DNA from 2 places in the Pseudomonas sp. TE3728 genome. Region 2 is predicted to be linked to the other one. Evidence: riboswitches for the same ligand, from Rfam matches in the RefSeq annotation. Region 2 holds a riboswitch; the other holds the start of a gene.
The links. A riboswitch is a leader RNA that binds a small molecule or an ion and turns the genes downstream of it on or off. The one in region 2 is predicted to bind cobalamin.

Region 1: it holds a riboswitch for cobalamin, as region 2 does, so the genes downstream of both, cobO (cob(I)yrinic acid a,c-diamide adenosyltransferase) here and cobW (cobalamin biosynthesis protein CobW) in region 2, are expected to answer to the same signal.

Annotation. Positions count from the first base shown of each region.
Region 1 is NZ_JBWBQT010000001.1:6,067,435-6,082,108, forward strand. It holds gene ACZ89R_RS26800 (DUF3859 domain-containing protein) at 136-600, shown strand; gene ACZ89R_RS26805 (DUF3108 domain-containing protein) at 673-1,386, opposite strand; gene purN (phosphoribosylglycinamide formyltransferase) at 1,395-2,045, opposite strand; gene purM (phosphoribosylformylglycinamidine cyclo-ligase) at 2,045-3,103, opposite strand; gene ACZ89R_RS26820 (DUF2066 domain-containing protein) at 3,493-4,551, shown strand; gene ACZ89R_RS26825 (AI-2E family transporter) at 4,582-5,655, shown strand; gene hda (DnaA regulatory inactivator Hda) at 5,886-6,590, shown strand; gene ACZ89R_RS26835 (C40 family peptidase) at 6,819-7,457, shown strand; gene ACZ89R_RS26840 (C40 family peptidase) at 7,623-8,159, shown strand; gene ACZ89R_RS26845 (PQQ-dependent sugar dehydrogenase) at 8,262-9,575, opposite strand; gene ACZ89R_RS26850 (hypothetical protein) at 9,644-10,228, opposite strand; cobalamin riboswitch at 10,383-10,633, shown strand; gene cobO (cob(I)yrinic acid a,c-diamide adenosyltransferase) at 10,715-11,326, shown strand; gene ACZ89R_RS26860 (cobyrinate a,c-diamide synthase) at 11,337-12,719, shown strand; gene bluB (5,6-dimethylbenzimidazole synthase) at 12,716-13,366, shown strand; gene cbiB (adenosylcobinamide-phosphate synthase CbiB) at 13,363-14,271, shown strand; gene cobD (threonine-phosphate decarboxylase CobD) at 14,264-14,674, shown strand, end outside.
Region 2 is NZ_JBWBQT010000001.1:1,306,008-1,320,681, reverse strand. It holds gene metH (methionine synthase) at 1-778, opposite strand, end outside; gene ACZ89R_RS05305 (fatty acid cis/trans isomerase) at 934-3,219, shown strand; gene nfuA (Fe-S biogenesis protein NfuA) at 3,469-4,053, shown strand; gene cobM (precorrin-4 C(11)-methyltransferase) at 4,201-4,947, opposite strand; gene ACZ89R_RS05290 (cobalamin biosynthesis protein) at 5,030-5,443, opposite strand; gene ACZ89R_RS05285 (CbtA family protein) at 5,440-6,147, opposite strand; gene ACZ89R_RS05280 (CbtB domain-containing protein) at 6,159-6,365, opposite strand; cobalamin riboswitch at 6,487-6,714, opposite strand; cobalamin riboswitch at 6,913-7,128, shown strand; gene cobW (cobalamin biosynthesis protein CobW) at 7,230-8,303, shown strand; gene cobN (cobaltochelatase subunit CobN) at 8,307-12,173, shown strand; gene ACZ89R_RS05265 (magnesium chelatase ATPase subunit I) at 12,323-13,330, shown strand; gene ACZ89R_RS05260 (vWA domain-containing protein) at 13,450-13,986, shown strand; gene ACZ89R_RS05255 (phospholipase D-like domain-containing protein) at 14,177-14,674, shown strand, end outside.

The DNA of each region.
Region 1 (14,674 bases), 4.8 Mb from region 2:
CAATGGGTTTACGACTGCTTCGCAGCCGAACGGGGGCAAGCCCCCTCGCCACAGGATTGTGCTGAACCCAAGGTTGTCATCGTCCTGTCACCCCCGCGTCATACCCTCGCGCTCATCTCAATCAAGGAGCGCACCATGCACCTCACCCGTTTAACCGCCTTGGCCACAATGATGTTCGTCAGTGGTCTGGCCAGTGCCGAAGTCCGCGTCGAAGGCCCAGTGGAATACGGCGTGTTCGCTGGCCCCAAAGCCGAACTGCAATCGGGCGAGCGAGTTTTGCGCCGCAGCAATGAACAGATCCAGCAAACCGAAATCGTCCCCGCCAAACTCGGCACCAAATTCGGTATACGCTACCAGTTGGCCGGCAAGGTCGCCGAAGACCAGCCACTGACGCTGCTCTATTTCACGCCGGGCATCCGTACTCCGGATGGCGCGCGTCATGACAAACTGGAAGTGACTCAAAAACTGGTACCCGGTGCTCCGCAGGATGTGATGGCGTATGAGTTCACCGAAAGCCATGAAGTCGTTCCCGGTGAATGGCGTTTCATGGTGTTCCAGGGCGACCGTCTGCTGGCCCAGCAACGCTTTACCGTGCGCTGATCGCTCTCTCGCCCAACCAAATGCCAGACGAAAAAAAGCCCCGCGTTTGCGGGGCTTTCATGTTGGTGCGGATCAGCTGCCTTTGACCGTCTTGCCGTTGACCGTACCGTCGAGGAGCATGATGTTGTACTCCTTGCCGTCGGTTTCGACCTGTTGCAGACGGACCAGCAGGTAATCCCAGTCCTTGGCGAACCACAGGACGGTGATGCGCTTGCTTTGTGTCGGGTCGCGCACGCGCTCGACCTTGATTGCATCGATCTGGCCAGCCTTGGTGTCGACTTTCTCCGAACCCAGCACGCGGAAGTCATAGGTATCGACTTCGCCGTCATCGACGACCTGATAGCTCATGCTTTTCTTGCCAGCGGCGACGTCATGCTGCAGCGCCAGTTGATAGGTGGACTTGTCGACCATGCCGCGGTTGAGTGGAAGCTTGACGGCGTCACCACGATCGGTGCCGGTGACCATTTTGTTGGTCCAGTCGAAGTCCAGGTCAGCCTTCTTGGCTTTGCCCAGACCGCCACGTTCGAAGTGGTAGGACTGCGGCAGCAGGGTGTCCTTGTCCAGGGTCAGGGTACTTTCTTCAGTCAGGCTGGCGATCATCATCGACGCCTTGAAGCTGAGCTTCCAGATGCCGTTGGCGCCCTTGGTCAGGCTGCGTTCGGCGGTGCCGCTCATGGGCAACTGCTTCCAGTCGGCGGTGTAGCTGGCGGAGAAAGGTTGAAGGTCTGCGGCCTGCGCAAACGGCAGGGCGAGCAGAGCGCAAGCGAAGAGCAGGGCGCGACGCATAAAATCTCCTAGGTTCGAATCAAGTGGCCGCTGGCCGCGAGTAGCTGTCCGTCCAGTAAAGCACCTTGTTCACCGAGTGATAAACGACCTTCGGCAAACCAGCGTACGGCCATCGGGTAGATCAGGTGTTCCTGGGTATGGACTCGCTGCGCCAGACTCTGCGGCGAATCGTGCAACTCTACCGGTATTACTGCCTGTACGACCAGTGGTCCGCCATCGAGTTCCTCGGTGACGAAGTGCACGGAACAGCCGTGTTCAGTGTCGCCGGCCTCCAGCGCGCGCTGATGGGTGTGTAACCCTTTGTATTTGGGTAGCAGCGAGGGATGGATATTGAGCAGGCGACCCTGATAGTGGCGCACGAAGTCAGCGCTGAGAATGCGCATGAAGCCGGCCAGTACCACGAGTTTGGGGTTGAAGGCGTCGATCAGTTCGATCAGCGCGGCATCGAAGGCCTCGCGACCTTCGAAAGCCTTGTGATCCAGGGTGCGGGTGTCGATACCCGCGTCCCTGGCGCGTTGCAGGCCGTAGGCGTCGGCGCGGTTGGAGATCACCGCAGCGATGCGGGCCGGGCTGTCGCCGGTCCGCGTGCTGTCGATCAAGGCCTGCAAGTTACTGCCGGTGCCGGACAACAGCACCACCACATCACAGGTCTGGGACATCAATGAGCCTTGAGGTTCTTCAGTTCAACCTGGGCCGCGCCTTCGGCAGCGGTGGCGATCTGACCAATGACCCAAGGCTGCTCGCCGGCTTCACGCAATACGTTCAGCGCAGTTTCAACGTGCTCCTGGCTAACGCAGATAACCATGCCGACGCCGCAGTTCAACACGCGATGCATTTCGTTTTCGTCGACGTTGCCTTTCTCTTGCAGCCAGTCGAACACGGCAGGGCGAGTCCAGCTTGCAACGTCAACCACCGCTTGTGCGCCTTTTGGCAGAACGCGCGGGATGTTGTCCAGCAGGCCACCACCGGTGATGTGGGCCATGGCTTTGACGGCGCCGGTTTCCTTGATCAGCTTGAGCAGCGGCTTCACGTAGATGCGGGTCGGGGCCATCAGCAGGTCGGTCAGCGGTTTGCCGTCGAGCTGGATATTTTCGATGTCTGCACCGGACACTTCGATGATCTTGCGGATCAGCGAGTAGCCGTTGGAGTGCGGGCCGGAAGACGGCAGGGCGAGCAGGGCATCGCCTGCAGCGACTTTGGAACCGTCGATGATTTCGGACTTTTCCACGACACCGACGCAGAAGCCGGCCAGGTCGTAGTCTTCGCCTTCGTACATGCCCGGCATTTCAGCGGTTTCGCCGCCGACCAGGGAGCAGCCGGACAGTTCACAGCCAGCGCCGATGCCGGTCACGACCTGGGTCGCGGTTTCAACGTTCAGTTTGCCGGTGGCGTAGTAGTCGAGGAAGAACAGCGGCTCGGCGCCGCAGACCACCAGGTCGTTCACGCACATGGCAACCAGGTCGATGCCGATGCTGTCGTGCTTGTTCAGGTTCAGCGCCAGGCGCAGCTTGGTACCGACGCCGTCAGTGCCCGAGACCAGTACCGGTTGTTTGTAACCGGCCGGGATTTCGCAGAGGGCGCCGAAACCGCCCAGGCCGCCCATGACTTCCGGGCGCGCAGTGCGCTTGGCGACGCTCTTGATGCGTTCGACCAATGCTTCACCGGCGTCGATGTCTACACCGGCGTCCTTGTAGCTCAGGGAGGGTTGCTTGCTCATGATCCAGGCCTTTAGGGGGGATTCAGGGGTAACGACCGAGTCCAGTGGGGCCACTGAAGCTGGCGAAGGGCAATTGCCAAACGCGAATTTCAGGGCGCCCGGCTGTTGCCGGTCTGCGAAGGCGCGCGATTTTATCAGGCTTGAGGGGCTGCGGCCATCCTCGTGCCGACGGGCAGGGGCATATCGCGTTAAAAAAACCGATATTGCCCGTGTTGGTGGCGTCCCGGATGGCTGTATAAGGTATCGACATTAACCGTCTATCGTTATGACAGTGCGAAAACTTACCGGGATCGGGTGAATGTTTTGCTTGAACCTGTGGTCAACAGACCCTTGGTTCATTCATCTTCACGCGGTCTGTTCCAGCCGCTCTTGTCGTCAGGAATCTTTTTATGCGTTTTCTTAAATTCTTGTTCGCGGGCTGTTTAACCATGGTCAGCCTGACCGGTCATGCCGAAACCGTCAAAGGCCTCTATCAAGTGCGCGAGCCCGTCAGCAGCCAGACACCGGAGGAGCGCGATCAGGCGACTCAGCGGGCGCTGGATACGTTGGTGTTGCGCCTGACTGGCGACCCAAAGGCGGCGCAGAGCCCGGGGCTGGCGACCGTGCGCAAAGACCCTCAGCAGATCATCAGTCAGTTCGGATATGACGCCGGGCCACCGCAAGTGCTGAAAGTCGATTTCGATCCGGCCACCACCGAACAGGCCTTGCGACGTGCCGGGTTGGCTGTGTGGGGTGCCAATCGGCCGTCGATCCTCGGCTGGTGGTTGAACGATTCCACTGAAGGTTCGAGCCTGGTCGGCGATGGCCAGGCCAGCGCCACGCCACTGCTTCGAGCGGCGCAACATCGTGGTCTGCCGCTGCGTTTGCCGCTGGCGGACCTGAACGAGCAGATTGTCGCCACTGCGCCGAATCTGGAAAGTGCCGACCCGGCACCGTTGCGTGGCGCATCCGACCGTTACAATGCCGACGCTTTGCTCGCCGTGCATGCCCGTGAAGAGGGTGGCCAATGGCAAGCCAAGTGGCGTTTATGGTTGGGCGATCAGAAAGAAGCCGGTAGCGTGCAGGGCGCCGATACCGCCGCGCTGGCCGATGCGGTGATGCTGGCGGTCAGTCAACGCCTGGCGCCGCGTTTTGCCGCCAAACCGGGCGCTTCGAGCGAGCAATTGCTGGAAGTACAAGGGATGAGCCTGGAGCGTTATGCAACGCTCGGGCGTTTGCTGGAGCCTTTTGGTGCACGCCTGCAAAGTGTCGACGGCGACCGCGTGCTTTATCGGGTCAACGGCAGCCCCGATCAGCTGCGGGCGCAGTTGTCTTTGGGCAGGTTGCAGGAAATTCCGGCCGGTGAGACGCCGGCTCCAACGGTGCCTGTTCAGCCTGTGGTTGCTGGCTCGACACCGGCCGCAGCGCCAGCCCCGGCGCTGACGCCGCAGTTACGTTTTCGCTGGTAGTTTTTCTTTATATAGAAGCAGGAGTGGTACATGGCCGATACACGGCGTTGGTTCTGGCTCGGTGGGGTGGTCCTGCTTTGCGCGTTTGTTTACCTGTTGCACCCGATCCTGACGCCGTTCCTGGTGGCGCTGTTGCTGGCTTATCTGTTCGACCCGCTGGTGGATCGGCTGGAAAAATACGGTCTTTCACGGACCTGGGGCGTGGTGGCAGTGTTTGCCTTATTCACATTGCTCGTCACCGCATTGCTGTTGGTGTTGGTGCCGATGCTCGCCAAGCAGCTATTTCGCTTGTATGAGCTGACGCCGCAAATGCTCGACTGGTTGCAGCACACTGCCGTGCCGTGGGCGCAATCGAAGATTGGGTTGTCGGATGGCTTCTGGAAATTCGACAAGCTCAAGGCGGCGTTCAGCGAGCACATGGGCCAGACCACCGATGTGGTCGGGGTGGTGCTGAGTCAGGCGACGGCTTCAGGTCTTGCGCTGATTGGCCTGCTGGCCAATCAGGTGCTGATTCCTGTGGTGAGTTTTTATCTGTTGCGCGACTGGGATCTGATGATGGCCAAGATCCGCAGCCTGCTGCCCCGTGATCGTGAAGAGCGCGTCATGACCTTGGCGGGAGAATGCCATGAAGTGCTCGGGGCCTTCGTGCGCGGGCAGTTGCTGGTGATGCTGGCGCTGGGTGTGATCTACGCCGCAGGCTTGATGATCGTCGGGCTGGAGCTGGGGCTGTTGATTGGTCTGATTGCCGGTCTGGCGGCGATCGTGCCGTACATGGGGTTCGTCATCGGAATTGGTGCGGCATTGATTGCCGGCCTGTTCCAGTTCGGTGGTGATTTGTATCCCATGATCGGTATTGTCGCGGTGTTCATGGTCGGGCAGGCGCTGGAAGGCATGGTCCTGACACCATTGCTGGTGGGCGACCGGATCGGCCTGCACCCGGTGGCGGTGATCTTCGCCATCCTGGCTGGCGGCGAGCTGTTTGGTTTTACCGGTGTGTTGCTGGCATTGCCGGTAGCGGCGGTGATCATGGTCCTGGTGCGTCACGTACATGATTTGTATAAGGATTCGGATATCTATGGTGGTGTCGACGAATCCGCGCTGTAAGGGTTTTTGATCGCTCATGGCGGGCAGCCTGGTTTCGTGCCAGGTTTGCCCGTATCCCTCGTGCGGCTGTCACATGCGCCGCCAAAGAAACTGTCATAAAACCAGTGCATTAACGCAAACCTTTGATTTTGCTTGTGGTCTGTCGCATTGTGCGGTCAGCCTCACGGGTATAAACTTCGCAAACTTTACACAGAGGCCACTAACGGTTCCTTTGGAACTGTTCAGTCAGCATGAAACCGATTCAGCTGCCCCTAGGTGTGCGTCTGCGTGATGACGCTACCTTTATCAATTACTACCCAGGCGCCAATGCCGCTGCACTCGGCTATGTCGAGCGGCTCTGCGAAGCCGACGCCGGCTGGACGGAAAGCCTGATTTACCTCTGGGGCAAGGACGGGGTAGGGCGAACGCATTTGTTGCAGGCGGCGTGTCTGCGCTTCGAACAACTGGGAGAACCGGCGGTGTACCTGCCGTTGGCCGAGTTGTTGGACCGCGGCATTGAAATCCTCGATAACCTCGAACAATACGAACTGGTCTGTCTGGACGATCTGCAGGCGGTCGCCGGCAAGGCGGATTGGGAAGAGGCGCTGTTCCATCTGTTCAATCGTCTGCGTGACAGCGGCCGGCGTCTGCTGATCGCCGCCTCGACATCCCCGCGTGAACTGCCGGTGAAGCTGGCAGACCTCAAGTCGCGGCTGACGCTGGCACTCATCTTCCAGATGCGCCCACTCTCTGACGAAGACAAATTGCGTGCCTTGCAGTTGCGCGCATCCCGTCGCGGCCTGCACCTGACCGACGAAGTCGGGCATTTTATCTTGACCCGCGGTACCCGCAGCATGAGTGCGCTTTTCGAGCTGCTTGAACGCCTCGATCAGGCCTCCCTTCAAGCCCAGCGCAAGCTGACAATCCCGTTCCTGAAAGAAACCCTTGGTTGGTAAAAAAACCTGATCAAACTCAGGTTTTACACGGGTTTCGGCATATTCCAGGCGTCAACAAACCCGCTTTCCTGCAAGAGGGCAGGCTGCGCAAAGGTTCAAAATGGGCTTAAGCGCTTAGATGTAAACGAGAAACCGAAAAGTCACATACAGATCGATTGAATTTGCAAATGAGGTCGATAGCGGGCATAGTCGCGGCTTCTTTAGAAACTATCAGCCACGGTCGTGCCCATGCTAAATCGCTTCGCACCCCTCGTGCCTCTCGCACTCGTCACCCTGTTGTTCGGTTGCGCTGCCCACTCTCCAGTGTCCCAGCAAGCGCCAAAACAGCAGGTTTCAAATTCAGTTACCGCGCAGTCTTCTTCCGTTCTTTTCCAGGAAGAGCTAGTCACCGATAAAGAACTGGCAGACTTCGCCGGCGGCAAGTCGTACCAGCTTCCGGTTCTCGCCGACAGCATCCTCGAACGTGGCATGTCCCTGATCGGTACCCGTTACCGTTTTGGCGGCACCTCCGAGGCCGGCTTCGACTGCAGCGGCTTCATCGGTTATCTGTTTCGTGAAGAGGCCGGCATGAACCTGCCGCGCTCCACCCGCGAAATGATCAACGTTGACGCGCCTCTGGTTGCTCGCAGCGCCCTCAAACCGGGTGACCTGCTGTTCTTCGCCACCAATGGTCGTCGCGGTCGTGTCAGCCACGCCGGGATCTACCTGGGTGACAACCAGTTCATCCACTCCAGCAGCCGCAAAAGCGGTGGTGTCCGGATTGATAGTCTGGGCGACAGCTACTGGAGCAAGACCTTCATCGAAGCCAAACGCGCACTCGCGATGGCGCCGACTGCGGCCCCGGCTATCGTCACGGCTCGCAAGTAAGCGGACAGTTTATAAGGCGAACTTAAAGTCTTACTTGAAGTTTGCCGCGTAGCCGCTAGAATCCTGATCTATTATTGATGGCAAACCGCCTGCGTTCTGCGCAGGCGGTTTTCTTTTCTGCCTTTTCGGTGGAAAAAGCCGCAGCCAGATCAGGATGTTCTGTTTATGACGATGTCGGCCCGCCTCACACTCATATTCTTCGCAGCGCTGCTCAGCGCCTGCGCCAGCCGCACACCGCCCCCTGCGCCGGTGGTTCGTGCTCCCATTGTTTTCGGTCCTTCCCAAGCCTTTTCCCCTGCGGCAGAAGACGTGCTGTTTCGCGCGCTGGGCCTGGTGGGAACACCTTATCGCTGGGGCGGCAACACGCCGGATTCCGGATTCGATTGCAGCGGTCTGATCGGTTATGTGTATCGCGATGTCGCCGGCATTTCCTTGCCGCGCTCCACCCGCGAGATGATCGGCATGCAAGCCCCCAGTGTCGGCAAGGAAGGCCTGCAAACCGGCGACCTGATTTTCTTCGCCACCAATGGCGGTTCCCAGGTCAGCCACGCCGGGATCTACGTCGGCGAAGGCCGCTTCGTCCATGCGCCAGCCACGGGCGGCACGGTCAAGCTGGACAGCTTGTCCAAGGCTTACTGGCAGAAAGCCTACCTGAGCGCCAAGCGCGTCTTGCAACCTGAGCATTTGGCACATAATCCGTAGCGGATGTAGGCGTCTGCCGGAAAAGATCGCAGCCTGCGGCAGCTCCTACGTTGGATGGCGTACACCCTGTAGGAGCTGCCGAAGGCTGCGATCTTTTGACATTTACTTAGCCGCGGAAACGCGCCACACCTTGTTCCCCACATCATCCGCCACCAGCAAGCCGCCTTGCTGATCGATCACAACACCCACCGGCCGGCCCATGGCTTTTTCGTCGTCAGTGAGGAAGCCGGTGAGCACATCCACCGGCTGCCCGGTCGGTTTGCCGGCGGTGAACGGCACGAAAATCACTTTATAGCCGCTGTGAGGTTTGCGGTTCCACGAGCCGTGTTGGCCGATGAAGGCGCCTTGGGTGAACGGCGCGGGCAACTTGCTGCCTTCGGCGAACGTCAGGCCCAGTGACGCGGTATGCGGCCCCACCGCGTAGTCCGGTGCAATCGCCTTGGCCACCAGGTCGGGGTTTTGCGGCTCGACGCGAATGTCGACGTGCTGGCCGTAATAGCTGTAGGGCCAGCCGTAGAACCCGCCATCCTTCACGGATGTGATGTAGTCCGGCACCAGGTCGCTGCCGATTTCGTCACGCTCGTTGACGGCTGTCCACAGTGCGCCGCTCTGCGGTTCCCAGGCCAGGCCGTTTGGATTACGAATCCCCGAGGCGAAGATCCGATGATTGCCGGTGGCGCGTTCCACTTCCCAGATCGCCGCGCGACCTTCCTCCTGATCCATGCCGTTTTCGCCGACGTTGCTGTTCGAGCCCACGGTGACGTACAGCTTGCTGCCATCCTTGCTGGCGATGACGTTTTTGGTCCAGTGATGATTCAGCGTGCCGCCCGGCAGGTCGACCACCTTGATGGGCTGCGACTTGATCGCCGTCTCACCGTTTTCATAGTGGAAACGCAGCAGGCGATCAGTGTCGGCGACGTACAGGTCATTGCCGACCAGGGTCATGCCGAAGGGCGAATTGAGGTTTTCCAGGAATACCGTGCGGGTTTCGGCAACGCCATCGTGGTCCTTGTCCCGCAACAGGGTGATGCGGTTCGGGCTGGGGACGCCAGCACCGGCACGGCCCATGACTTTGCCCATGACCCAGCCGCGAATGCCTTGACCATCATCGGGTTTAGGCGGTGCATTGGTTTCGGCCACCAGCACATCGCCGTTTGGTAATACGTAGAGCCAGCGCGGATGATCGAGGCCTTCGGCAAACGCCACCACTTGAGTCCCGGTCGCGGCGACAGGTTTCTTGCCTTCAGGCCAGCCGATCGCCGGGGCGATGTTCACCGTCGGGATCAGGGTTTTATTCGGTTCTGGCAGCTTGGGCGAGGGGCCTGTGCCATCCGAGACTTGCAGGCTGGAGGTTTCACCACAGGCGGCGAGCCCTCCGGCGAGCGCGATGATGAAAACGAGCTGGGGTTTGCGCATTACTGATCTTCCCTATGAATGCATTGACGTAATCATAGAGAAGCGTAGACGTTCGATGGTTCAACCGGTCAGCCGCGGGCTTCCTTGAGCAGAACAGCGATGCCTGGATGGTAGTTGCCGGCTTCATTGCGCAACTTGCGGTAGGCGTAAGGGAAATACCAGGCCACGGCGCAGGTATGTTCCTTTTGCAGGTCGTCGACCATGTCCTGGAGTTCTTCCGGGGTGGCGCTGTGTTGGGCTTTTTGTGGCGCGACAAACAGACAGCCGAGTTTCAGATCGCTGGCGTAGCTGATTCGCTTCGCGTCACTGGTGATGTCCGCCAATGCCTGAGTCAGGTTCAGGCTATTGACCCGTGGCCAGCGCTGGGTGGCCTGGAGATACGCGCGCTCTTCGCTGCTGGCGATAAACAGATCGGCGCGGGCGTTGCGTTCGCCTTCTTCGATCTGTTTGCGGGTCGACGTCTGTGCCAGCGTGACCATTTCTGCCATCCAGGCCGCGGCGCAGAGCAGACCGAGGTTGGCGTTTTCGTCGTACCAGTAAGGTGTATCGTTATCGCCGCGCACGGTGTTGTAGCGGTCGATACAGTCAAACCAGCGTTCCAGTACCGGCCGCAGGAATTCCAGCTTCGGATTGCTGATGATCATGCCTTGCATGTGGCTCACCCTTGTTATTGTGTTGTCAGGTTGTGGCTCTTTGATATCACTGCTGGCAGTTTGGCACAAGATTGGCGTCAGTTAATTGATCGACGGCAGTTATTCGCTCAGCGGTGTCCCGGCTTTAATTGACGCTCCATCCCCAACCCTCTAACCTTCGCGGCTTGTTTCAGGTGCTCTGTGACCTTGGTCGACAGAGTGAAACAGGGAAGCCGGTGAATGAATTTCTTCCAGCGAAGAATGATCACGATCCCGGCGCTGCCCCCGCAACGGTAAATGAGTAAAAGCTGCGCGAGGGCCTGTCATCAGGCCCTAGCCACTGTGTCGACTGTCGACATGGGAAGGCGCGTAGTCAGGCGCAAGCCGCTCATGAGCCCGGAGACCGGCCTGATTCATCCAACGGCATCACGGTGGGCGATGCCAGGCTTCTTGCCGTCTATTCTTGTGCCTGCCCGCCGTTATCCAGCCCCAACGGAGAGCTCCCCCATGACTGATACTCCCGATCGTGACGAACGCCATCTGGCGCGCATGCTGCGAAAAAAAGCGGTGATCGACGAACGCATCGCCAACTCGCCGAATGAATGCGGTTTGCTGCTGGTGCTTTCCGGCAATGGCAAAGGCAAGAGCAGTTCGGCGTTCGGCATGCTTGCGCGGTCCATGGGTCACGGCATGCAGTGCGGCGTGGTGCAGTTCATCAAGGGGCGCACCAGCACCGGCGAGGAGCTGTTCTTCCGACGCTTCCCGGAGCAAGTGCGTTTTCATGTGATGGGCGAGGGCTTTACCTGGGAAACCCAGGACCGTCAGCGCGACATCGCCGCCGCCGAAGCCGCCTGGGCAGTGTCCCGCGAATTGCTGCGTGATCCGGCCATTGGCCTCGTGGTGTTAGATGAATTGAACATCGCCCTCAAGCACGGCTACCTCGATCTCGATCAGGTGCTCAGCGACTTGCAGGCCCGTCCGCCGATGCAGCACGTGGTGGTCACCGGTCGCGGCGCCAAGCCCGAGATGATCGAACTGGCCGACACTGTCACTGAAATGGGCATGATCAAGCACGCCTTCCAGGCCGGAATCAAAGCGCAAAAAGGCGTCGAGTTGTGAACTGCACTTTATGAATAGCCATCGTCAATGCCCGGCGGTACTGATCGCCGCGCCGGCCTCCGGCCAGGGCAAGACCACCGTCACCGCCGCGCTTGCCCGTTTGCATCGCAATCAGGGGCGAAAGGTTCGCGTGTTCAAATGCGGCCCGGACTTCCTCGACCCAATGATTCTCGAGCGCGCCAGCGGCGCACCGGTCTATCAACTCGACATGTGGATGGTCGGCGAGCAAGAAAGTCGTCGTCTATTGTGGGAAGCCGCTGGCGAAGCCGATCTGATCCTCATCGAAGGCGTCATGGGGCTATTCGACGGTACGCCATCCAGCGCCGATCTGGCGCGGCACTTCGGTGTGCCGGTGCTCGGCGTGATCGACGGCACCGCGATGGCGCAGACGTTTGGCGCGCTGGCCCTGGGCCTTGCGCGTTATCAGCCGGATTTGCCGTTTGCCGGTGTGCTGGCCAATCGGGTCGGCACCGTGCGCCATGCGCAATTGCTCGAAGGCAGCCTGACTGAAGGTTTGCGCTGGTACGGAGCGTTGTCCCGGGAGACCGGCATCGAATTGCCAAGTCGGCATCTCGGCCTGGTTCAGGCCAGTGAATTGAATGATCTCGACCTGCGTCTCGATGCGGCGGCCGACTCATTAGCCAGCAGTTGCGATGTGGCGCTGCCGCCAGCCGTGGAATTCGCCGCGCCTGAAATGATCGCAGCCGAACCGTTGCTGGCCGGTGTGCGGATTGCCGTGGCCCGGGATGAAGCTTTCGCGTTTACCTACGGCGCGAGCCTGGATCTGCTGCGGGCCATGGGAGCCGAATTGACTTTCTTTTCGCCGATCCGCGACAGCGAATTACCTGAGGCAGACAGCCTCTATCTGCCGGGCGGTTACCCTGAATTGCACCATGTAGCGTTGTCGCAAAACACGCCGATGCTGACCGCGATCCGCGCTCACCACGCGGCGGGCAAACCGTTGCTGGCCGAGTGTGGCGGCATGCTGTATCTGCTGGATTCCTTGACCGATGTCGAGGGCACTCGCGCTGAACTGGTTGGCTTGCTGGCCGGTGAGGCGGTGATGCAGAAGCGTCTTGCCGCGTTGGCCTTGCAGGCGGTCGAATTGCCGGAAGGTTTGCTGCGTGGGCACACCTATCACCACTCGCTGACCAGCACCGGGCTTGAGCCGATTGCTCGAGGGTTGAGCCCCAATGGCGGACGAGGGGCGGAGGCGGTTTATCGTGAGGGGCGGATGACGGCCTCTTATGTACATTTTTATTTTCCGTCCAATCCATCGGCGATTGCAGCGCTGTTTGTGCCTGACCTTGAGGACGCCTTCGCGAGCAAGCCCGCTCCCACAGGGGAATGCAATTCAAATGTGGGAGCGGGCTTGCTCGCGAAGAGGCCATGACCGACAACACATTTTCCGAAGCCGAACGCGCAGCGGTTTATCGTGCCATCGCCGAGCGCCGCGACATGCGGCACTTCAGCGGCGGCACCGTCGAACCCGAGTTACTGAGACGTCTGCTCGAAGCCGCGCACCAAGCGCCGAGTGTCGGCCTGATGCAGCCCTGGCGTTTCATCCGCATCAGCGACCGGGTACTGCGCGGCAAGATTCAGCAGTTGGTGGAAGAAGAACGCATCCGCACCGCCGAAGCCCTCGGCGAGCGCTCCGACGAATTCATGAAGCTCAAGGTCGAAGGCATCAACGACTGCGCCGAGGTGCTGGTCGCCGCGCTGATGGACGATCGTGAGCGGCATATCTTCGGCCGTCGTACATTGCCGGAAATGGACATGGCCTCGCTGTCCTGCGCCATCCAGAACCTTTGGCTCGCATCCCGCGCCGAAGGCCTTGGCATGGGCTGGGTGTCATTGTTCGAGCCACAAGCGCTGGCGGACTTGCTGGGTTTACCGACCGGGGCCAAGCCTTTGGCCGTTCTTTGTCTGGGGCCGGTCAAGGAATTCTACCCGGCGCCGATGTTGGTACTCGAAGGTTGGGCGCAGGCGCGTCCACTCAGCGAATTGCTGTATGAAAATTATTGGGGAGTGAGTCAATGAGTGTGGCGTTGTTGAGTGTCGCCGCGGTCGCGCTGGATGCGCTGCTGGGTGAGCCCAAACGCTGGCATCCGCTGGTGGCGTTCGGTCGTTTTGCCGATCGCATCGAGCAACGTTTCAACTCCGGTGGCCGCGGCTGGCGCAGTCACGGCGTTACGGCCTGGGTGATGGCGGTCGTGCCGCTGACCTTGTTGGCCACCGCACTTTCCTGGGCGCCTTACGTTGGCTGGATTGTCGAGATTCTCTTGCTCTATTGTGCCCTCGGCATGCGCAGTCTCGGCGAGCACGTCGAGCCGGTGGCCAAGGCCCTGCGCAGCGATGATCTGATCGAGGCGCGCAAACGTGTGGGTTATCTGGTCAGCCGTCAGACCAGCGAACTGGATGAAACCGAAGTCGCCCGCGCCGCCACCGAGTCGGTGCTGGAGAACGGCAGCGATGCGGTGTTCGCCGCGCTGTTCTGGTTTGCCGTGGCGGGTGCGCCCGGCGTGGTGCTCTATCGCCTGAGCAACACGCTTGATGCGATGTGGGGTTATCGCAACGATCGCTTCGAACGTTTCGGTTGGGCTGCGGCGAAGATCGATGATGTTCTGAACTACATTCCTGCACGCCTGGTGGCGTTGACCTACGCGCTGCTGGGTAAAACCCGACTGGCGCTGAAGTGCTGGCGTATCCAGGGCCCAACCTGGGACAGCCCGAATGCCGGGCCGGTGATGGCGGCCGGTGCTGGCGCGCTGGGTGTCGAGTTGGGCGGGGCGGCGATTTATCACGGTGAACTGCATCAGCGTCCGCAATTGGGCGAAGGCGTGCCGGCGGATGCCGATTCCATCGACCGTGGCTGGCAATTGGTCCAGCGCGGGGTATGGTTATGGCTGCTGATTCTCTGCGTGGGGGCTGAATTCTATGCTTGAACACGGTGGCCGCTTGCGCAATGCGGCGCTTGAATACGGCATTGCCGAAGCCGATTGGCTCGACCTGTCCAGTGGCCTGGCGCCTTGGCCATTCCCGGTTCCGGACATCCCGCTGCGGGCCTGGGCGCGGTTGCCAGAAACCGATGACGGTCTGGAGCAGGCTGCCTGCGACTATTACGGTGCGGCTCAGGTGTTGCCGGTGGCCGGGTCGCAAATGGCGATCCAGTTGCTGCCGCGGTTGCGCCGGGCCGGCAAGGTCGGCGTGCTGTCGCCGTGTTACGCCGAACACGCCCAAGCCTGGCGTCGCAACGGGTACATCGTGCGTGAAGTGCTGGAGTCGGAAGTCGATTTCTTTCTCGACAGCCTCGATGTGCTGGTGGTGGTCAACCCGAACAATCCCACA
Region 2 (14,674 bases):
ACGGGCGCAGTTCACTGGCGCCCAGGGCGCAGTTCAGGCCAACGGAGATCGGCTTGGCGTGAGCCACCGAGTTCCAGAACGCTTCGGTAGTCTGGCCGGAGAGGGTGCGGCCAGAGGCGTCGGTGATGGTGCCGGAGATCATGATCGGCAACTCGACGCCCAACTCTTCGTAAACACCCTGTACAGCGAAGATCGCCGCCTTGGCGTTCAAGGTGTCGAAAATGGTTTCGATCAGGATCAGGTCGGCGCCGCCTTCGATCAGGCCTTTGGTGGCTTCGGTGTAGTTCTCCACCAGCTCATCGAAGGTCACGTTGCGGTAGCCAGGGTTGTTCACGTCCGGCGACAGCGAGCAGGTGCGGCTGGTCGGGCCGAGTACGCCAGCGACGAAACGCGGCTTGTCCGGGTTCTCGAGAGTTTTCGCATCGGCAATCTTGCGGGCCAGGCGAGCGCCTTCTACGTTCAATTCGTAGGCGAGTTCTTCCATGCCGTAATCGGCCATGGAAATCCGGGTGGCGTTGAAGGTGTTGGTTTCCAGTATGTCGGCGCCGGCGTCCAGATAGGCCTTCTCGATGCCGCCAATCACGTCAGGACGCGTCAGCACCAACAGGTCGTTGTTGCCTTTGACATCGCTCGGCCAGTCGGCGAAGCGTTTGCCACGGTAATCCTGCTCCTCGAGCTTGTAGCTCTGGATCATCGTACCCATGCCGCCATCGAGAATCAGGATGCGCTCTTTGAGGGCGTGCTTGAGAGCTTGAAGGCGAACGCTGCGATCGGACATTTGGACTACTCGGTAAGGCCATGACGAAGGGCCGGAATGATAACAAACCTGTGCGCTTTTGGAGCATGTACGGGTTTTGCATGAATATCGTTCATGTTGGTGCGCAGGCCAGACCGGTAGAATCGCGGCGTTTTCTCATGATCAGGACCAGGGATATGTCGTATCGCATCGTCACCAGCCTATTGATGCTGTTTTTAAGCGGGGGCGCTGCTGCGCAAGGTCCGGACATTTCCTACGCCCGGGACATCCAACCGATCTTCACTGAAAAGTGCGTGGCCTGCCATGCCTGCTACGACTCCGCCTGTCAGCTCAATCTGGGCAGTGGTGAAGGGGCGGCCCGAGGTGCAACCAAGGCGCCCGTTTATGATGGCGAACGCAGACAGGCCGCAGCGCCGACCCGGCTGTTTTATGACGCCTTTGGCAAACGCGCCTGGCAGCAAAAAGGCTTTTATTCTGTGCTTGACGCCCAGGGCAGCCAGGCGGCGCTGATGGCGCGCATGCTAGAGCTGGGCCACAAAACCCCGTTGCAACCCAATGCCAGGTTGCCGGAAGACATCGTCCTGGGCCTGAACCGGGAGAATATGTGCGCCAAGCCGGCGGAGTTCGACGGCTATGCCCGTTCTCACCCCAAAGAAGGCATGCCGCTGGCGGTTACCGGTCTGACCGATCAGCAATATCAGACGCTGCAACGCTGGCTCGCCTCTGGTGCGCCAATCGATGAGCAGGGCCTGGTGCCCAGCGCCAGGGAAGCCCTGCAGGTAGTGCAGTGGGAAAACCTGCTCAACGCCCCGGGCGCCCGGGAGAGTCTGGTCGGGCGCTGGTTGTTCGAGCACTGGTTCCTGGCGCACCTCTATTTCAAGGACGGCGAGCCGGGGCATTTCTTTCAGTGGGTACGTTCGCGCACACCGACGGGACAGCCCATTGATTTGATCAACACTCGCCGCCCGAATGACGATCCGGGCACTCAGGTCTACTACCGTTTGTGGCCGGTGCAAGGCGTGATCGTGCACAAGACCCACATCACCTATCCGCTCAGCGCGGCGAAGATGGCGCGGATCAAAAGCCTGTTCTACAGCGGCAACTGGCAGGTCAACGCGCTGCCTGGTTATGGGCCGGAACGACGGGCCAATCCGTTCACGACCTTTGAGGCTATCCCGGCTCAGGCGCGTTACCAGTTCATGCTCGATAATGCCGAATACTTTGTGCGCACCTTTATTCGTGGTCCGGTCTGCCGCGGCCAGATCGCCACCGACGTGATTCGCGACAACTTTTGGGCGTTGTTCCAGGCCCCGGAGCATGACCTCTATATCACCGACCCGAATTATCGCGGCCAGGCCACGCCGCTGCTGGCGATGCCGGGGCAGAACGATGACGTCGGCAGTGTCCTGAGCCTGTGGCACGACTACCGCGACAAACGCAACGAATACGAGGCCCTGCGCCGGGACAGCTATGCCGACTTGCCAGCCCCGAGCTGGTCGACCCTGTGGGCCGGCAACGACAACGCGTTGCTGAGCATCTTCCGGCATTTCGACAGTGCCTCGGTGAACAAAGGGCTGATCGGTGAAGTGCCGCAGACGATGTGGTTGTTCGATTTCCCCTTGCTGGAACGCACGTATTACCAGTTGGCGGTCAACTTCGATGTGTTTGGCAACCTATCTCATCAAGCCCAGACCCGGCTTTACTTCGATCTGATTCGCAATGGTGCCGAGCAGAACTTCCTGCGCTTGATGCCGGCCGATTCACGGGATGGGTATCTCGACGATTGGTATCAGAACGGCGGCCAGCTCAAGATGTGGCTGGATTACGAGTACATCGACAACGACAAACCCACGGCACTGACGCTGGACGAAAAGGACCCGAAACGCGATTTCGCCCTGCAATTGCTGGCCCGGTACGGCGAACTCAACGCCAACCCCGACCCGATCAACCGCTGCGACGGTGCCTACTGCTCGCGGCCGAACATCGATCTGGCCTTGCAGAACGCCGAACAGGCCTTGAGCCGCCTGACTTCACGTCCGTCTGCGGGGCTGAAGGTCATCGATCAATTGCCAGAAGCCACGATGCTGCGCATCGAGACTCAAAGCGGCAAGCGCGGGGTCTATAGCCTGCTGCGCAACCGGGCCCACAGCAACGTGGCGTTCCTGCTGGGTGAGTCGCGGCGCTATCAGCCGGGGCTCGATACGTTGACGATTTATCCGGGTGTACTCAGCAGCTACCCGAACTTCATGTTCAACATTCCGGCCGGCCAAGTGCCCGCTTTCGTTGATGCGATGGAAACCGCGAAGGACGCTGCCAGTTTCGAGAAAATCGTCGAACGCTGGGGCATTCGCCGCAGCCATCCGCAGTTCTGGCAATATTTCCATGATCTGAGTCGCTATATCCACGACACCGACCCGGTGGAAGAGGGCGTGCTGGACATGAACCGCTACGAGAATCTTTGATTGAAGGCCTGAACACGCACCCCCGAACCCTGGCTGAACCCCTGTAGGAGCGAAGCTTGCTCGCGAAAGCGATCTGACATTCAGCATAGATGTCGACTGTTGGACCGCTTTCGCGAGCAAGCTTTGCTCCTACAGGGGGCGACGGTGATCAGATGTTCATCGACAGGCACACTTTCCCGACAAAAATACTAGGACTTTGTCCGGCGCGATGATTGGCGTAAACTGCGTCCAAGCCTGCGAGGAGTTTCCATGACCGCTATTACCATTACCGACGCCGCCCACGATTACCTGGCTGATCTGCTCTCCAAGCAGAACACCCCGGGTATCGGCATCCGCGTCTTTATCACCCAGCCTGGCACCCAGTACGCCGAAACCTGCATTGCCTACTGCAAGCCGGGCGAAGAAAAACCCGAAGACACCGCGCTGGGGCTCAAAAGCTTCACCGCGTACATCGATCACTTCAGCGAAGCCTTCCTGGACGATGCAGTCGTCGACTACGCGACCGACCGCATGGGCGGCCAACTGACCATCAAGGCGCCAAACGCCAAGGTACCGATGGTCAACGCCGACAGCCCGGTCAACGAGCGCATCAACTACTACCTGCAAACCGAAATCAACCCGGGGCTGGCCAGCCACGGCGGTCAGGTCAGCCTGATCGATGTGGTCGAAGACGGCATCGCCGTGCTGAAATTCGGCGGCGGTTGCCAGGGCTGCGGCCAGGCAGACGTCACCTTGAAGGAAGGCATCGAGCGCACCTTGCTTGAGCGTATTCCTGAGCTCAAGGGCGTTCGTGACGTGACCGACCACACGCAGAAAGAAAACGCCTACTACTAAGGTGTTCGCTGCGACATAAAAAAACGGTGCCCGTGAGCACCGTTTTTTTATGGATGAAGCCTTAAAAGATCGCAGCCTTCGGCGGCGCCCACAGGCGCGTAGGAGCTGCCGAAGGCTGCGATCTTTTGATTTTTTAATCTTTTGATCTTATGGGCGATACAAATGCGCATGCCCCGCGCGATACAACGATGATTCACTGAAGTGATCGCTGCCCAACACCCGACCCACCAGAATCAGCGCCGTCCGGCGAAATCCCTTGGCTTGAACCTTCCCGGCAATATCCGCCAGCGTCCCCACCACCCAATCCTGATCCGGCCAGGTCGCCCGATGAATCACCGCGATCGGGCAATCGGCGCCGTAGTGCGGCAGCAATTCAGCAAGGATCTTCTCCAGATGATTGACCCCAAGGTGGATCGCCATGGTCGCCCCATGCTGCGCCAGACTGCCCAGCTCTTCACCGGCCGGCATCGCGGTCTTGTCGGCGTAGCGGGTGAGAATCACGCTTTGTGACACGTCCGGCAGGGTCAGTTCAGCACCCAAAAGCGCCGCGCAGGCGGCGGTGGCGGTGACGCCGGGAATGATTTCGAAAGGGATGTCGAGTTCACGCAGGTAGCGAATCTGCTCGCCAATCGCCCCGTACAGGCTCGGATCGCCGGAGTGCACCCGGGCCACGTCCTGGCCGTTGGCATGGGCGGTCTTGATCAGCTCGATGATCTGTTCCAGGTGCAATTCGGCGCTGTTGACCACCTGTTCGGCCCGGTGGCCCTCCAGCACGGCGGTGGGCACCAGGGAGCCTGCATAGATGATGACCGGGCAGCTACGAATCAGCCGCTGGCCTTTGACGGTGATCAGTTCCGGGTCGCCGGGGCCTGCGCCAATGAAGTAGACGGTCATCGTCGTTTCCTGTCAGAAAAAGGATATGGGCACGCTTCAGATGAAGATTGCTCATGATCGAAGGCGGGGATTATCGGGGATTTTACGCGGCGCAGGCCAATGCGAGGGTGGCCTGGGCGTATTTTTGTCGTGGAATCAGCAACTTTGCCGGTGCTTGAGCCAATTGTTCGGCCAGTGCCAGCGCGGCACTTTCCGCTACGCCGTAACAGCCGGTGCGTTCGAACGCGATGTCCGAGTGGTGGCTGAGTTGCGGTTCATAACCGGCCAATTGTTCGCTGCTGAAATACATCAACGGCAATGCCAGTTGTTCGGCCAGTTCGATCAGGGCGGGTTCTTCGCGCTTCAGGTCAATGCTGGCCAAGGCCTTGATCTCACGGAGCTCGATTTGATGGGCCTGTAACGCCTGATCAAGCAGCGCCCGCAGCGTGCTGACGGGGCAGCCGCGCTGGCAGCCCAGGCCGACCACCAGGGTCGGCGCTGCGCTGACGTCAGTCATGCGGAGTATTGGCCATCGCTTTTGCGGCGGAACAACCAGGCGCTGATCAGGCCCAGGGCCAGCCAGAACGCCATGTTGGTCAGCTGCGAAGCGATTTTGAACTGCGCTTCCAGGGCTTGCGGCGCGAGCATCGAATGGACTTCCGGTTGCGGCGCGCCAATCACATGAGGCACGGCCAGGATCGCCACGCCGAGGATCTTCATCAGCCAGTGGCGGCTGAATGCGATCAGCGCGATGCCGACTGCTGTGGACGCGGCGGTGCCAATCCACCAGATCTGCCGTTGCGCCAGATCCGCCGCGGCAGTGCCCGGCAGCTCAGGTGGCAGGCCGAGGGTAGGCGCCAGCACGAACGTCGCGTAACCGGCCAGACCCCAGAGCAGGCCCTGAGAGGTACGGCGTGGAGCGCGCAAGGTGTAGAGGCCCGCGAGCATCAGGGCGAAACCCACCGCCACCACCAGATTGCCGCCGGTGGTCGACAGCACGCGCTGCCAGCCGTCTTCTGGCTCCCAGGCTTCGGCATCGTGGGTGTGAGCGGTGACAGCACCCGCGGCGTGCTCGTGGATTTCAACCGCGGCCGGCTCGGATTTTTCGTAGGTCTCGGCCTGCAGAATCAGCGGAGCCACCCAGAAGCTTTGCAGCAGGGTCAGCAGCAGGGCGGCCAGCAGCCCGGCGAAACCTGCGGTTTGCGCAATACGCTTGATCATGTCAGCAGGTCTCAATGGCACGGGAATGCGGCGCTGTGACGGGTATCGTGCGCGGCGTTGTGTACCGCTTCGATGTGCGAGAAACCGGCGAAATACACAAGGCTGGCGCCAAGAATCGACGCACAAAAAGCGGCGGTCAGGCGTTGGCTCAGGGTAGTGGTGGTGCTGATCGTGCTCTTTTTATCGGTGTTGCTGGCGGTGCTGCTGATGATCGACATGGCGCTTCCCTCTGGTCTGTCAGCGGGTGAATAGAGCGCATGAAAACCTCCGTACGCCGGGGCACGCAGAGATTTCGAACAGCGCCCGCCCACCGCGGGTTTGTTATTCAGTGAACGTAAAAGTCACTTTGTGTTGCGGGCCGGTCTCCGGGCTCGCGAGGGGCAGGGCTTGTGCCCAAACCTGCAAGCATCACCTTCCCATGCCGTATGACGGGCACAGTGGATTTGACGCTTCACTCGCTTACCGTTGCGGGGGCAGCACCGGACTGACATGGCTTTAGAGTAAAGCACATGATCCACCGGTTTCCCGTTTCACCCTGTGAAGGGCACCCGTAACAAGGCGTGTAGGAGAGCATGGGCGGGGGTTGGGCGTCAATTGGCAAGGGTTCTCACTTGGATGCCCGCTGCTGACTGGCTCTTTGTAGGAGCTGCCGAAGGCTGCGATCTTTTGATGTTGCTTTCAAAAACAAGATCAAAAGATTGCAGCCTTCGGCAGCTCCTACAGGGGGGCGGCGTGCTCAGTGATTGACCCGCCCCCACACGATGCGTAGCCTTGCGCTTTCGAGGTTCTTCGGCGTCTGCCGAAGCTAAGAAGGGAACGCGGTCGATGCCGCGGCTGCCCCCGCAACTGTGAACGGTGATGTTCGCTGCCACGCCACTGCAAGCCCTGATCCATCAGGTTCGCGGGAAGGCGCAGCGAATGCCAGGCTGACTCGCCCGGCACACCGTCAGCCAGGAGACCTGCCTCGATACAGATTCTCACTACAACCGGGCGGGGTGATCCGGTGGCGGAACTCTTGCGCGCGTGCATCCGCCGCTGCGATTGTCGTCCCGTATGCCCGCCACCTTGCCAAAGGGCATCCGATGAAAACACTGGCCAAACTCCCTGTCACCATCGTTACCGGCTTCCTCGGCTCGGGCAAAACCACCTTGCTGCGCCACATGCTCGACAACGCCCAGGGCCGTCGCATCGCGGTGATCGTCAACGAGTTCGGCGAGCTGGGCATCGACGGCGAAATCCTTAAGCAGTGCTCGATCGGTTGTACCGAAGAAGAAGCCAACGGCCGCGTCTACGAACTGGCCAACGGCTGCCTGTGCTGCACGGTTCAGGAAGAATTCTTCCCGGTGATGCGCGAACTGGTGGCTCGTCGCGGCGACCTCGACCACATTCTGATCGAAACTTCGGGTCTGGCCCTGCCAAAACCTTTGGTTCAAGCCTTCCAGTGGCCAGAAATCCGCAGCGCCTGCACCGTTGACGCGGTGATCACCGTGGTCGACAGCCCGGCCGTCGCTGCTGGCACCTTCGCTGCGTTCCCGGACCAGGTCGATGCCCAGCGCAAACTCGACCCGAACCTGGACCACGAATCGCCGCTGCATGAGCTGTTCGCCGACCAACTGGCCAGCGCCGATCTGGTGATCCTCAACAAGGCCGACCTGATCAGCGCCGCAGACCTGGCCCGCGTGCGCCTGGAAGTCGCCGAAGAACTTCCGCCCGCGGTGAAAGTCATCGAAGCCAGCAGTGGTCGTCTGCCACTGGACGTGCTGATCGGTCTCGGTGCCGGTTCTGAAGAACACATCGACAGCCGCCACAGCCATCACGATCATCACCACGAAGGTGAAGACGGCCATCACGATGAGCATGACCACGACGCATTCGATTCCATCTCGATTGAGCTGCCACAAGCCGACGAAAGCCTGCTGATGGACGCGCTGACTCAATTGGTGGTCCAGCACGGCATCCTACGGGTCAAAGGTTTTGCAGCGGTGCCAAACAAGCCGATGCGCCTGCTGATCCAGGGCGTGGGCACGCGTTTCGACAAGCACTTCGACCGTCAGTGGGGCGCTGAAGAAGCGCGCACCACCCGTCTGGTGTTGATCGGTCAGGATCTGGACGCCGCTGCGCTCGAAGCGCAATTGCGCGCTGCGCTCAGCGTTTAAACCATGCACCTGCTCAGGACTCAGCCCGGCGGTTTCGTGTCGGATGACAACATTGCCGACCTTGGACAAACCCCCGCCGAGCTGGTGATCCTGTGCAGCGGCGATTCCAGCCTGGCATTGCTCGCCGAAGCGGCGCAGCAGTTGCCCGACGATTACCCGAGCCTGCGCCTGGCCAATCCGATGCAGGTACAGAATCACGCCTCGGTCGATCTCTACGTCGACGAAGTGCTGCGCCACGCCAAGGTGATTCTGATCTCGCTGCACGGCGGCATCGCCTATTGGCGTTACGGCATTGAGCGGCTGGTGGAATTGTCCGAGCGCGGTGTGCAGCTGATTCTGGTGCCGGGGGACGATCGCCCGGACCCGGAACTCAGTGACCTGAGCACCGTAACCGCGCAAGACCGCGACCGGCTCTGGCACTTCCTGCGTCAGGGCGGCATGGCCAACGCACTCGACCTGTTTCGCTGCCTCGCCAATCGCTGGTTGGATCGCGACTACTCATGGTCCGAGCCGCAAACCCTGCCACGCACCGCGATTTACCATCCGCACAAAAGCCCCGCTGAGCTGAGCGATTGGCAAGCCGACTGGCAAGCTGATCAGCCGGTGGCGGCGGTGCTGTTTTACCGCTCGCATTTGCAGGCGGCAAACACCGGTTTCATCGATATTTTCTGCCAGCGTTTGCAGGCGGCGGGGTTGAACCCATTGCCGATTGCGCTGGCCAGTTTGAAAGAGCCCGGCTGCCTGACGGTGGTTGAGGACATGCTGGATGAAGTCGAGGCGGGGGTGATTCTCAACACCACCGGTTTCGCCCAGTCCAGCCCCGAAGCGCCGCACCTGCGGCCGTTTCGCCGCAATATTCCGGTGATCCAGGCGATCTGTGCCCAGGACAATGAACCCGGTTGGCGCGCCAGCGAACAAGGCCTCGGTCCCCGCGACCTGGCGATGCACATCGCACTGCCGGAGCTGGACGGGCGGATCATCAGCCGGCCGATCAGTTTCAAGGACCTGGCCTGGCGCAGTGAGCGCAGTCAGTCAGACGTGGTCTGCTACCGGCCGCAACCTGAGCGCATGGATTTTGTCGCCGAACTGGCCCGGCGCTGGATCGATCTGGCGCGGGTGCCCAACGGCGAAAAACGCATCGCCCTGATCCTCGCCAACTACCCGACTCGCGATGGGCGTATCGGCAACGGCGTCGGCCTCGATACTCCGGCTGCGGCGTTGAACATCCTTCGAGCGCTGCACGCTGAAGGTTATCCGCTACCGGTTGAATTGCCGGACAGCGGCACCGCGCTGATCCAGCAATTGCTCGGCGGCGTCAGCAACGACCTCGATACCCTCGATCAGCGTCCCTGTCATCAAAGCCTCGCGCTGGACGACTACAACCTGATGTTCAACGCGCTGCCCGAGGCCAATCGCCAAGCCGTGCTGGAGCGCTGGGGCGCGCCCGAAAGCGATCCAATGTTCCGTGGCGGACGAATGATGATTGCTGGTCTGCGCTTCGGCCTGACCTTCGTCGGCATTCAACCGGCCCGGGGTTATCAGGTTGACCCGAGCGCGGTCTATCACGACCCCGACCTGGTGCCGCCTCACGGTTATCTGGCGTTCTACTTCTGGTTGCGCAACACCTACGGCGCTCACGGCGTGATCCATGTGGGCAAGCACGGCAACCTCGAATGGCTGCCGGGCAAGGGCGTCGGGTTGTCGGAAAACTGCTGGCCGGATGCGTTGCTCGGGCCGCTGCCGAACATCTATCCGTTCATCGTCAACGACCCGGGCGAGGGCGCCCAGGCCAAACGCCGCACTCAAGCGGTGATCATTGATCACCTGATGCCGCCGCTGACCCGCGCCGAAACCTACGGCCCGCTGCGCAATCTCGAATTGTTGGCCGACGAATATTACGAAGCGCAATTGCTCGATCCGCGCCGCGCCCGGGAACTGCAGCGCGATATTCTGCAACTGGTGCGCGACACGCACATCGACCGCGAACTGCAACTGGACGAGAAACTCGACAGCGATGCCGATGCGGCGATCTGGTTGCCGCGCCTGGACACGTACCTGTGCGACTTGAAGGAGTCGCAGATCCGCGACGGCCTGCACGTGTTTGGCGAGTCGCCAGTGGGGCGGTTGCGCATCGACACCTTATTGGCCTTGCTGCGTATTCCGCGGGGCGATGGTCGTGGGGCGCAATCGAGTTTGTTGCGGGCGCTGGCCAAGGCGTTTGCGTTGGGGTTTGATCCGCTGGATTGCGTTTTGGCCGAGCCATGGAGCGGGCCGCGTCCCGTGGAACTGCAATCGCTTAACGATGAACCCTGGCGCACCGCCGGGGATACCCGTGAACGCCTGGAGTTGTTCGCCACTCAACTGATTTCACACACGTTAGACCAGTCTCAAGCCCAACCCGGCCCCTGTGGGAGCGGGCTTGCTCGCGAAAACGGAGTGCCAGTCGACATTGATTTGCCTGACACACCGCTTTCGCGAGCAAGCCCGCTCCCACAGGAGGGTGATTGGTCGGAAGTGAGTGCGATCATCAACAGCCTGCGCGAAGTCGTTGCCCCACGTCTGGACGCCTGCGGCCCGGCGGAAATGCGCGGCCTGCTGGACGCCCTCAGTGGTCGATTCGTCCCCGCCGGGCCTAGCGGCGCGCCGAGTCGCGGCCGTCTGGACGTGCTGCCTACCGGGCGCAATTTCTATTCGGTGGATGTGCGCAACCTGCCGACCACCACCGCGTGGCGCATCGGTTTTCAGTCCGCGAACCTGATTCTTGAGCGTCACTTACAGGACCACGGCGATCACTTGCGGCAGCTCGGTCTGTCGGTTTGGGGCACCGCGACCATGCGCACCGGCGGCGATGACATCGCCCAGGCCATGGCGCTGATGGGCGTGCGTCCGGTCTGGGCGACTGGCAGCCAGCGGGTCGACGATTTCGAGATTCTGCCGTTGAGTTTGCTGGACCGTCCACGGGTGGACGTGACCTTGCGCGTCTCCGGATTTTTCCGCGATGCCTTTGCCAACCTGATCCGGCTGTTCGACGCCGCCGTGCAAGCGGTCGCCGCACTGGATGAGCCGGACGATCTCAACCCGTTGGCGGCCAAGGTCCGCGCCGAGCGGCAAGCGTTGCTGGAATCCGGTCTGGATGAAGACGCTGCGCGGCGGCAGGCCGGCTGGCGCATCTTCGGGGCCAAACCGGGTGCTTACGGAGCAGGCGTGCAGGGCGCCATCGACGGTCGTCTGTGGCAAAGCCGTGAAGATTTGGCCGAGGTTTACCTGAACTGGGGCGGCTACGCTTACGGCGGCTCTGACGAAGGCACCGCCGCCCGCGAACAGTTCGCCCAGCGTCTGAGCCAGGTGCAGGCGGTGCTGCAAAACCAGGACAACCGTGAACACGACTTGCTCGATTCCAACGACTATTACCAGTTCCAGGGAGGCATGCTGGCAGCCGTCGAAAGCCTCAGCGGTGAAGCGGCGGCCAGTTACCATGGCGACCACAGTCAGCCGGACTTGCCGAAGATCCGCACGTTGAAGGAAGAGCTGAACCGGGTGATCCGTTCTCGGGCGGCCAATCCGAAATGGATCGACGGGGTCAAGCGTCATGGCTATAAAGGCGCGTTCGAACTGGCGGCGACGGTCGATAACCTGTTTGCCTTCGACGCCACCACGCAGTTGATCGACGATCACCAATATGCGTTGCTGGCGGACGCCTATTTGCTCGATCCAGCGACCCGGGAGTTTGTCCGCGAGCACAATCCCCATGCCTTGCGCGACATGACCGAACGCATGCTGGAAGCGCAGCAGCGGGGGCTGTGGAAAGAGCCGGGCGAGTACCGCGAGGCGCTGGAGAATTTGTTGCTGGACATAGAAGAAGACACCTGACGCGCCGCAAACCCCTGTGGGAGCGAGCCTGCTCGCGATAGCGGTCGACCAGTCAATATTGATGTCGATTGATCCACCGCTATCGCGAGCAGGCTCACTCCCACAAGGTACAAAGTGTGCCTGCTACCGACCATGACCGAGTATTGAACATGACCGACACCCCCCATTTCCCGCTCTCCGCCGTGGTCGGCGCCGATGACTTGAAGCTCGCGTTATACCTGACCGCCATCGACCCTAAAATCGGTGGCGTGCTGATCGAGGGCCCGCGCGGCATGGCCAAATCGACCCTGGCCCGAGGCTTGGCGGACCTGTTGGCCAGCGGTCAATTCGTCACCTTGCCCCTGGGCGCCACCGAAGAACGGCTGGTGGGCACCCTCGATCTCGACGCAGCCCTGAGCGAGGGGCGCGCACAGTTTTCCCCCGGCGTACTGGCCAAGGCCGACGGCGGCGTGTTGTATGTCGATGAAGTCAATCTGTTGCCCGATCACCTCGTGGACTTGCTGCTCGACGTGGCCGCCAGCGGCAACAACCTGATCGAGCGCGACGGGATTTCCCATCGGCATTCGGCGAAGTTTGTGCTGATCGGCACCATGAACCCGGAAGAGGGCGAACTGCGTCCGCAATTGCTCGACCGCTTTGGCCTGAACGTCGCCCTCAGTGGCCACACCGCACCCGTCGAGCGCGGTCAGATCATTCGTCGCCGACTGGATTTCGACAGCGACCCGCAAGGGTTCTGCGCCGAGTGGGAAAGCCAGCAACACGCACTGCGCGAGCGCTGCCAAAAGGCGCGTTCGGCACTGGCGAGCATTCCCCTCGACGATGCCGCGCTGGCGCAGATAACCGAGCGCTGCTTCGCTGCCGGCGTCGATGGCCTGCGGGCCGATCTGGTCTGGCTACGTGCAGCTCGGGCTCATGCCGCCTGGCGCGGAGCGAATGCCATTGGCGAAGAAGATATCGACGCGGTCGCCGAGTTTGCCTTGCGCCATCGTCGTCGCGAACACTCGCCACCGGCGCCGCACCAATCACCCGCAGCGCAGCCGCCTTCCAATCAGAACGCCAACCCGAGCGAAGGTCAGGGCCAGTGGGGCGAAATGCCCGCCCAGGCGCTGCCGGTCGGCGCTCGACGTGAAGTGCCGAGCTGGCCAAAAAAGCCCTAGGCATTCGCCCTCGATCGGACGCGGGGGCGAATGCCAGACCCCGCGCAGGACGGCTGGATCACGGTAAACAGGGCAAGCGTCACGCAGCCCTGAGCGGATCGATCAATTGGCCCGGCACCTTGCTCAATGGCCGACCGCGTCAACGCGACGATGTGCTGTTTCACCTGCGCACCCGCAGCCCTCATGAATTATGGCTGGTGATCGTCGATGCCTCGGCCTCGACCCGACGTCATCAAGCGTTGAGCGATGCCAAGGGCTTGTTGGCGCAACTGTTCGACGATGCCTATCGACAGCGTGCGCGCCTGGCGTTGCTGACCGCCAGTGGTCATGTGCCGAAGTGGCAGGTGCAAGGGTTGAAAGCCTCCGCTGGCTTGCGCGACTGGCTCGACGGGCTTGGGGCTGGCGGCGGTACGCCGATGCTGGCGGCGTTGGGCGAGGCAGGGCGCTGGCTGGCGGCTCGGCAGAAGCGTTTTCCGGCAGAGCAGCAACGGCTGCTGTTGGTGACGGATGGACGGCTGAAGGAATGGTCAATGTTGCCGGCGCTGGAGTGTCCAGGGCTGCTGATCGACATTGAGCGCGGGCCGATTCGACTTGGCCGGGCTAAAGTGTTGGCGGCTCAACTGCAAACGTATTATCAGCATATTGATGAGCTGTAGCAGGGCGAAAAGATCGCAGCCTTCGGCAGCTCCTACAGGGAGCGGGTACATCCGCAAATGATGGGTGAATCGCGGGTACATCCGCGAATGATTGGCGCACATGCGGGTACATCCGCGAATGGCGGGTGTGCCACAATCGGTGTAGGAGCTGCCGAAGGCTGCGATCTTTTGATCTTCACAGGAGTGACCCATGCGCGTTCTAGCCCGCAACGATCAGGACGATTTCCGCGTCAAAGCCTACGCTGGCACCAACGGCGTGTTGCTGGCGATCGACTTGGCCGAACCCCGCCGTAAAGGCCTGCTGGGTTTCGCCATCGAAAAACAGCAAGGCAGCAAACCCTGGCTGTTTCTGTTCAACAGCCTGACTTTCCCCGGCAAGACTCATACGTTCCCCCAGTTTCATGCCACCCCTAGCGATGCCGCACCGTTGCAGAAATTTCGCTGGGCCGATTACGCGGTCAATCCGGGTGTGACGATCCATTATCGGGTTCACCTGGCCTACGGCACTGCCGATGCGCCGCAGCTGGGTGAGTTTCTGGAAGTGACGCTCACCACCGACAATGGCCTTCCAGCGGGCCAGAATGTCATCTTCAACCGGGCGGTGGCCGCGAGTCAGGCCTTCCAGCGCAAATTCGCCGACCTCGATGCGCTGCTCAGCGCCAACAAAAAGCTGCCCATCGAAGAATGG